Regions from separate parts of the Pseudoalteromonas sp. S4741 genome, predicted to be linked through region 1. Evidence: predicted binding sites of a transcription regulator. Region 1 holds the regulator's gene; each other region holds the start of a gene.
What was found. Region 1 encodes ArgR, which controls arginine synthesis, uptake and breakdown. Its sites were predicted from a motif close to ANTGAATANNTATTCANT; they were not measured.
Positions count from the first base shown of each region.

Region 2: gltB (glutamate synthase large subunit) is a predicted target of ArgR. The motif match lies at 1,805-1,822, and genes of this name have one in related genera.
Region 3: argC (N-acetyl-gamma-glutamyl-phosphate reductase) is a predicted target of ArgR. The motif match lies at 1,967-1,984, and genes of this name have one in related genera.

Region 1 covers NZ_PNCN01000074.1:4,561-7,849, forward strand. Annotated here, with positions in the region: gene CWC30_RS11650 (ABC transporter ATP-binding protein) at 1-775, shown strand, start outside; gene CWC30_RS11655 (Dyp-type peroxidase) at 821-1,720, shown strand; gene argR (transcriptional regulator ArgR) at 1,778-2,245, opposite strand; gene mdh (malate dehydrogenase) at 2,461-3,289, shown strand, end outside.
Region 2 covers NZ_PNCN01000014.1:20,269-23,557, reverse strand. Annotated here, with positions in the region: gene gltB (glutamate synthase large subunit) at 1-1,703, opposite strand, end outside; partial or broken gene CWC30_RS02175 (efflux RND transporter periplasmic adaptor subunit) at 2,408-2,801, shown strand; partial or broken gene CWC30_RS19025 (hypothetical protein) at 2,790-3,071, shown strand; gene CWC30_RS02170 (ATP-binding protein) at 3,038-3,289, shown strand, end outside.
Region 3 covers NZ_PNCN01000026.1:33,453-36,741, reverse strand. Annotated here, with positions in the region: gene CWC30_RS04485 (ornithine carbamoyltransferase) at 1-34, opposite strand, end outside; gene argB (acetylglutamate kinase) at 42-809, opposite strand; gene argC (N-acetyl-gamma-glutamyl-phosphate reductase) at 806-1,819, opposite strand; gene argE (acetylornithine deacetylase) at 2,041-3,186, shown strand.

The DNA.
Region 1 (3,289 bases):
TCCGCATTTAACGGTGGCTAATAATATTGGCTTTGGCCTAAGCGGCATGAGCAAAGCAGATAAACACGCACGCGTAAGTGAAATGCTAAAGCTGGTACACTTGGTAGGCTGCGCCGATAGATTCCCTCATCAACTCTCTGGTGGGCAACAGCAGCGAGTAGCGATTGCACGTGCATTAGCTTATAAACCTAGCTTACTGTTACTTGACGAGCCATTTTCTAATATTGATACCCAAGTACGATTTGAGTTAATTGCCGACATTAGACGCATTATTAAGGCGCAGCAAGTATCGGCTGTGTTTGTTACTCACTCAAAAGAAGAGGCGTTTGCTTTTTCAGATACGCTTGCGGTTATGCACCAAGGTAAAATTGCGCAGCAAGGTACGCCAGAACAGCTTTTTGCTAAACCACGTTCAAAGGAGGTTGCAGAGTTTCTGGGTCAGGGCATATACTTAAGCGCCACCGCATTAACCGCCACTGAATATCAAACGCAGTTTGGGGTGGTTGAATCAATACAGCCACAGCAGCATGGCGTGGCGGATAAGGGCGTTATTTATGTGCGTCCGCATCAACTTGAACTTGTTAGTAATAACGATACTCAACAGCAATGTGAGCGGGTTAGTATATTAAGTAGTCGCTTTATTGGCTCTGCTTATGTATACACTGTGGTTATTGCTGAGCAAGAAATAGAAGTTGCAGCTCAGTATGGCCAGTCATTTGAAATTAATGAACAGGTTATAATAAAAATAAAACCGCACACGGTGAATTTTTTTTAATCGTAATTAATCGCTGTGTTTTGCTCTAAAAAGTAAGGAATGACAATGGCGCAAGCGCAATCAGGGATTTGTGCTGAAGCAAACTTACACGGTTTGCACTTATTTTTTAATGTACTTGATGGTCACGACGAACTACTTCGCGCTAAGCTTAAAAAAGTGAGCGATATTGAAGATGAGTTTAGTGATCAGTTCTCTGAATCTATGCTTTCTTGTATGGTCGCCATTGGCGCGCAATATTGGCCACACATTCTGCCTGATTATATGCCAAGTGAGCTGCGAGGCTTTCCTAATATTACCCATAGCGATTTTGTGATGAGTGCAAGGCCATGCGATTTATTTGTGCAAATCCGCTCAGACAGAGAAGATGTAAACCACCTGTTTGCATTGCAAATATTAAAACTTTTCAACCCTGATGTTGAGCTGGTGGAGCAAATTCGAAATTTTCGTTTTTTAGATGGCCGTGATTTTAATGGTTTTATTTATGCGGGCGATACTCCGCATGGTCGTCAAAAACGGGTAACGGCCCTCGTTAATAAGCCCGATAGCTTTGAAGATCAAGGCAGCTATATTCATGTTCAGCGCTATAAGCATGACTTAACGTTATGGCAGCACTTGTCGTTGCAAGAACAAGAACAAATAATGGGGCGTACTCGTCTCGACAATACCCTAATAAGCCCCGCACTTGAAAGCAGCCATGCGACTCGAAGTGAATTAAAAGATGAACAGGGACAAGCATTATTACTAAATCAAAGTATGCCTTATGGCGACGTGTATGAGCAGGGAATGTTAATGATTATGTGCTCGGCTAAAGGGGATGCATTCGAGAAAGTGCTCAACAGCCGTTTAGGGCAGGGGGAGCATTACGATCATTGGCTTGACTTTACTCAAGCAGATATGGGCTCTGCGTTTTTTGCACCCTCAGTGCGATTTTTAAAGCAGTTATAAAACAAGCCAGTAACGGCTACGTATTAGCATAGCCGTAACAATGATAACCAAACGTGTTTAAACCGTATCAAACAAAATACGCACACGCTCTAATGTGAGGTCTATTTCTGATACTTTCGCTGGCGCAATAAAAATAGTGTCATCGCCGGCAATTGTTCCTAATACGCCATCTGCTTTACCTAATGAGTCAAGTAAACGGGCAATTAGCTGCGCAGCGCCTGGGCTGGTGCGAATAATAATCATCATTTCGTTATGCATAATGTCAATAACTAACTGGCGTAACGGGCTTTTAGCGGTTGGTACACCCATTTCGGCAGGTAAACAGTACACCATTTCTTGTTTTGCATTGCGGGTACGTACCGCGCCAAACTTACTTAACATCCGCGACACTTTACTTTGGCTAATATTATCAAAGCCTTGTTCTTTTAATGCGTCGACTATTTCGCCTTGTGAGCCAAAATTTTCTTCTTTTAAAAGTGCTTTAAAGGCTTTTACCAATGCTTCTTGTTTGTCTTGTGGTTGCATAGTGTCTAGTTAGTTATGTTGTCGATACTGCAAATTCTACACAAAAATGCATATTTATGCAGCAGTTGTTTAGGTTTTGCTGCGTTTAAACAGTAAAGTTTACAACTATGGTCGAAAATATAGTTAAAATAGGCAGGATAAATTTGTTTTTAGTCGCTAATTTCTTTATCTTATGAACCACAAATATTTCCTTCCTCAAATCACGGAGAATTCCAATGAAAGTTGCTGTATTAGGTGCTGCAGGTGGTATCGGTCAAGCGTTGTCTTTATTATTAAAAACAGGCTTACCAGCTGGTTCAGAATTATCACTATATGATGTTGCGCCAGTAGTTCCTGGTGTTGCTGTTGACCTTTCTCATATCCCAACAGATGTAAAAGTTGAAGGTTTTGGTGCAGATGCACTAGATAAAGCATTAACAGGTTGTGATATTGTTTTAATCCCAGCGGGTATGCCGCGTAAGCCAGGTATGGATCGTGCAGATTTATTTAATGTTAACGCAGGTATCATTAAAACATTAGCAGAAGGCATTGTTGCTAACTGTCCTAAAGCGCTTGTAGGTATTATCACTAATCCAGTTAACGGCACTGTACCGATTGTTGCTGAAGTATTCAAAAAAGCAGGTACTTACGATGCTAAGCGTGTATTTGGTATTACAACACTCGATGTTATCCGTTCTGAAGCGTTTATTGCTGAACTTAAAGGCGTAGACGTAGCAAGTGTTAAAGTACCAGTGATTGGTGGCCACTCAGGCACAACCATTCTACCGTTACTTTCTCAAGTTGAAGGTGTTACTTTCACTGATGAAGAAGTGGCTACACTAACTCCTCGTATCCAAAATGCAGGTACTGAAGTAGTTAATGCTAAAGCGGGCGGTGGTTCTGCAACATTATCTATGGGTGCTGCAGCAGCACGTTTTTGTATGTCTCTAGTTAAAGGCCTACAAGGTGAAGACGTTGTAGATTATGCATACGTTGCTGTTGAAAATGGCGATGCAGAGTACTTTGCACACCCAGTACGTTTAGGCAAAAATGGCGTAGAAGAAA
Region 2 (3,289 bases), on a different contig from region 1:
GCGTTAAGTAGCTGCTGCATATCAGCGTACATTAAAATAGGCGTATCAAATTGCAGGCGTTTAGCGTGCCCTGTTGTTTCATTAAATACGTTTTGCTCACTGCCAATACACGTTGCAAGCGACATTACATGGTTTTCACGTAACGGATCAATTGGCGGATTAGTAACCTGAGCAAACTTTTGACGGAAATAATCATAAAGTGAACGGTGCCCTTCGCTCAGTACGGCAAACGGCGTATCGTCACCCATTGAGCCAGTGGCTTCTTGCCCATTTTCACCCATGACACGAATGACGCTGTCTAGCTCTTCGTTAGTATAGCCAAACATCTTTTGGTATTTGACAAGGGTTTCATCATCAAATGAGCGATTGCCCGCATCTTGCTCGGTAAGTGCTTCAAAAGGCGTTAATCGTTTAACGTTTTCTTCTAACCACGACTTATAAGGGTGGCGTGATTTTAAATCTTGGTCAATTTCATCTGAATGCCAAATTTTGCCTAATTTAGTATCAATAACGAGGAGTTCGCCCGGGCCAACACGTCCTTTTTCGACCACTTCGTCAGCGGTGTAATCCCATATCCCAACTTCAGAGGCTAAAGTAATAAAGCCATCTTGAGTAATGATATAGCGCGCAGGGCGCAGGCCATTACGGTCTAAGTTACAGGCAGCAAAACGCCCATCCGACATAACAATCCCTGCAGGGCCATCCCACGGTTCCATATGCATAGAATTAAAATCATAGAATGCGCGAAGGTCGTCATCCATAGCACGGTTTTTTTGCCATGCTGGCGGTACCAGCATACGCATCGCACGGAATAAATCCATACCACCGGCTAAAAACAGCTCTAGCATATTATCGAGGCTAGATGAGTCAGACCCTGTTTCATTAACAAACGGCGCTGCGCTTTGTAAATCAGGAATAAGCGGCGAAGCAAATTTATAAGAGCGTGCACGGGCCCACTGACGGTTACCTTCAATAGTATTAATTTCACCATTGTGCGCTAAATAACGAAATGGTTGCGCTAAAGGCCAGCGAGGCTGTGTGTTTGTAGAGAAGCGTTGATGAAAAACACAAATAGCACTGGTCATGCGAATATCAGCAAGATCGAGATAAAAATTTGGCAAGTCAGCAGGCATCATTAAGCCTTTATAGATGGTGACTAGCCCAGATAAGCTCGCAATATAAAATGATTCATCATCCATCAAGCGCTTTTCTGCACGACGACGTGCAACATATAAACGTCGCTCTAAATCTTTAGAACGCCACCCTTCAGGCGCACTAATAAAAATTTGTTCAAACCCAGGCAATTGCTTTAGGGCTATAGGTCCTAACATTGATGGATCGGTAGGGACAACACGCCAACCTAAAATATTAAGCGTTTCTTTTTCTAGTTCTTCGCTTAAAACATCTTTAGCTGCTTGTGCTAATACTGGATCAGCATTGAGGAAAATCATCCCAACGGCGTAATTTTTACCTAAATGCCAATTATTTTCAGCAGCAATAGCACGAAAGAAGCTGTCTGGTTTTTGAAGTAACAAGCCACAACCATCACCCGTTTTACCATCAGCAGATATACCGCCGCGGTGCTGCATGCGATCTAAACCGGTGATCGCCGTACGGATGAGTCGGTGACTCGCTTTGTTATTAACTTGGGCTATTAAGCCAAAGCCACAATTATCTTTTTCTAGTTTTGAGTCATATAACATGGACCCCTCCCCTTGCTGCACTGTTAACGTGGATGAACGGCTCGACGATTTGCTAACAGACGATCAAAATTAGCGTTATTCCTAACCTGAGTCAATATCTTTCTGAATATATATTCATTATATTGAATATATTTCAACTTCATTAAAAATCATAAAACAATGCTAAATATTAACATTTGAGTAGATATTGGATCGAAAACTTTAATGACACCGGTGTTATTTTTAAGAACTTGTAAATAAAGCCTCCTCACAATAAGCAGTTTACGTAAACGTAAATGAGCCTCAATGTGAATAACTATTCACCGAATATCATTCCATCATTTTTGCTTTATTCGTAATACATCTAAACATGACATTTAATTACATCGACTTTTATTAGCACATAGTTTATTCAATGAATTTGCACGTTAGTCTTATGCTATGCATTAATTATCAACTTTCTTTGCTTTACGTTGAGGTAATCTCACCCCGCAGCGGACACTTTTTATGTCCGCGGACATATAAAAAGAAAGTTTAAAAATAAAAAGTAATTAAATTCAACAAGATAAAAAAATGGAGCGCTATTCGAATATCGCATAACTACATAAATTTTGAGGGCATTCGAATGTTTACTATTGGCTTATTTTTAATTTCACCAATTATTCTGTTTATTGCCTCGCTAATAATTACTGTGTTTGAAAAACACTAAGCAAAGAGAACAAATAATGATTAAAGGCACTAGCGGGCAAGACACGCAAATCTCACGACCTATAAATTTTAAAAAAAACATATGGCTGTTTATATTTATTGCGGGCTTAGTTGCTCTATGTGTATATGCATTATTAAATACTGATCAAGAAGGTACTATCTCGGTTTATAGAGTAAGCCTACAAATAGCCACAGAGATGCGCCAATCGCTAATACGCGATGCTGCAGCCAGCGGTAAAATTGTGGCCGCCAGAGCACCAAAAGTTTACAGCCCTGAACGAGGCTTTGTTTCATTGAAGGTAAATGCTGGTGACTCAGTAAAACTGAATGATGTAATAGCCATGGTTGAGAGCCCCGAGTTCACAAACGAATTAAAGCAGCAATACTGTTTTAGCTCGTCTTGAGGGCGAGCTACGATTTTTATTAGCCGATGAACCAACTGGTAATCTCGACAGCCTTATGGCTCGTCAAATAATGGAGCTGCTTGAACAAATAAATCGTGATGGCGCAACCATTGTCATGGTCACCCATGATGCAGAACTTGCTCGGCGTGCCCCTCGAAACATTCAAGTTGTAGACGGTCAACTTGCTGATTTCACCTTGTACCAAGGTGCACAAAACCTTAAAAAACGAGTTCGTTCAAGGCTATGGTTGGTTTTGCTAAACTTCCACCACCTATAATAACGACGGTTGACTGGCATTCATTACTCGATCAATTACAAAGCCAATGGCAATTTAATTTCGACCTTCAAAAAGACATCACTACACAAGCCGATCAAACCCAAATAGAACAATTGCTCATTAACCTGTTGAAAAATGCACATGAATCAGAGTCGCTAGCAGAGCATATTAGTTTAAAAGTAACACAAGATAGTCTCGGCACTCATGTTAATGTGAGC
Region 3 (3,289 bases), on a different contig from region 1:
CTAATTCTAGACCCGTTAAAAAATCTTTAAACATGTTCAACCTATGGTGTTACTTTAGTTCCGACATGCTCGCCTTGCAGCAAAGCAGTTAAGTTTTCTGGCTTTTGCCAGCTGGAAATGTACACACCGCGTCGTAAATGTTGGGCAGCGTGAAGGCTGGTCTTAACTTTGACCTCCATCCCGCCCACAATTACTCCCTCTGCAATTAAAGTATCAATGTGTTTTGTGTCAAGTTGATGTAGTGGATGCTTATTCACATCAAGCACCGCTTCTACATCTGTCATAAAAATAAGTTCGGCGTTTAAATTACTCGCAATCGCGGCGGCTGCTTCGTCAGCATTGACGTTGTACCAAAGCCCTTGCTCATCAAAACCGATGGAGCTGACTATAGGTAAACGCCCGCCACTGAGTAATTCATTAATAATAGAATCATCATTACTATGGCATTGACCTACTTGCCCTAGCGCTTTTAATTTTTGTGATGCTGTTATTCCAGCTTCATATAAACTCAAGCCAACGGGTTTGTGCCCAGCAGTCATTGCTTGCGCCATTAATTGTTTGTTTGCTGCTCCCGCTAATGCTCCTACAATATAAGGCATCTGTTCTTTAGGGCTGATACGCAAACCTTGGTGTTTAGCACTGGCAAAACCGGCTTCTGCTAGCCAATGGTCAACTAATGAGCCACCGCCATGAACAATGACAAATTGTGCCTCATGTTGCTCATTAAGAACCTCAAAAAGCGCTTTAGCGGCATTTTCAGTATTGAGTACTGCGCCACCGAGTTTAATAACCCACGTTTTACTGCTCATTTAAACGCTCCTACTAAACCTGTAGTGTGAGGCAAACCCATTGACAAATTAATACATTGCAGAGCCTGACCAGCCGCCCCTTTTAGTAAATTGTCAATCGCTGCCATTACTATTAATTGTGAGTCTTGCTGCTGCCATGCAATATCAACATAGGGTTGTTTTGCTACCCCTTTAATGGAGGGAATTTTGCCACCAAGCAATCGAATTAACGGCTCATCTGCTAATACTTGATACGCTTTAGTTACTTGCTCACTGGTCACACCCGGTTTTAGCTGTACATAAATGGTTTCTAAAATACCGCGCGGGAAATTACCTAAATGAGGAGTAAATAACACCTCATGACCTAGGTGCTGTTGTATTTCAGGCCCATGACGATGGTTAAACAAACCATAGGGTGCAAGTGATACCTCACAAAAATGCGTACCGATGCTGGCTTTTCGCCCTGCGCCAGTTACGCCAGAAACCGCATTAATAATAATTTTTTCATCACTCAACAAGCACGCTTGTTGAAGAGGCTTTAATGCATTTAATGCAGCCGTTGGATAGCAGCCAGCAACAGCAATTAACTGAGCATCAGTAATGGCTTTACTATTCCATTCAGCAAGACCGTAAGCCGCTTGATTAAGTAGTTCTGGATGTTGGTGTTCAAAACCATAATAAGTGACGTAATCTTCATTACTTTCAAGACGGTAACCACCAGACAAGTCAAATACCTTTTTGCCCATCGCTAAAAACTGAGGGGCTAAATCAACACTTACTTTATGATCGGTGCACAGACAAACGTAATCTGCTGAATGAGTGATATCAGCAAGTGCATGTTCATTTAGTGGCTGCAGAGGTAAATCAAGTAATCCTAAATGCTCAGGATACAATTCACTAAGCAATTTATGTTTATCTAAACTTTGCGCTGATACATAACAACCAGTTAGCGAAAGAGTTGGATGTTTTGCTACTAAGCTAGCCAGTTCTGCGCCGCTGTAACCGCTGGCACCTATAATTACTACGTTCATTATTTACTCTTTATCTAAAATTAGTGACCACATTCCATGTTGTTTGTTTACACTAGGGTATAACCCAGCCAAACAGATTAAATTTATGAGTGATAACTATCGTCGTATTATTTTCATGGCGCAACTTTAATATATTTATGCTTAAAAAGTGAATTGATATTCATAGTAAATACTTTTATATTGTTATGCAATTAAAATGAATACTTATTTTGGAATTTTTTATGTCTCTGCCGTCATTTATTTCGATGTACCAGCAATTGATTGCTGCCCCCTCTATCAGTGCCATTGAAGATCATTTATGCATGAGTAATAAAAGTGTCATTGAATTGCTAGCGCAATGGTGTGAAAGCTTAGGTTTTAACTGTGAAATAATAGAGTTAGAAGACAACAAAGGTCGCTACAACTTATTAGCAAAACGCGGTCAAGGCGACGGCGGTTTAATGCTAGCAGGCCACACTGATACAGTGCCATTTGATGATAGTCGTTGGAATCACAACCCATTTAAATTAACTGAGCGAGATAACAAACTATTTGGCTTAGGTAGCATTGATATGAAAGGTTTTTTTGCTTTTGTACTGCAGGCTATTAGTGAGCTTGATGAAAAGCAACAAACACAACCAATTTTAATATTAGCCACCGCAGACGAAGAAACTACTATGGCTGGCGCACAACAAATCTGTAAGCACCCAAATTTAAAGCCAAGTCGCTGTATTATTGGTGAACCTACTGATATGACTCCGGTATTTACTCATAAAGGTCATATGAGTACAGCAATAAGAGTTGTCGGCCGTTCAGGACATAGCTCAGATCCCGAACGGGGTCTTAACGCCATCGAAGTGATGCATAAAGTGATTACAAAATTGCTAATCTTAAAAGAACAACTTAAGAATAAATATTCAATAAATCACTTTGAAATTCCTCACCCAACGCTCAATTTAGGTAATATTCATGGGGGCGATAATGCAAATCGGATTTGCGGTTGCTGTGAAATGCACATTGATATGCGCCCTCTTCCTGGCTTAAGTGTACAAGAGCTGCAAGCATTGCTGCTTGATGCAACCTACGATATAAATCAGCAATACCCTAATTCGGTCAGTGTGATTGATTTACATGAGCCAATTCCAGCATTTACAGGAAGCACAGACAGCGCGTTAGTTAAACTAGCCGAAAATATAGCAGGGCAAAAAGCAGTGGCTGTTAATTACTGTACTGAGGCACCATTTATACAACAACTGGGTTGTGAAACCATCGTCATGGGACCGGGTTCAATTAACCAAGCGCATCAGCCCGATGAATATTTAGCGATGGAAAAAATAAAGCCTTCGCAACAAATTATCAGCAACATCATAAAGGCGAGTTGCTTTTAATCAGTAACAAAAAAGACGCTATTAAGCGTCTTTTTTATAGCATTTATATTTAACCTGAACTCTGAGTAATATATCTATCTCAAGCAGCTATTTTTAGCGCTAA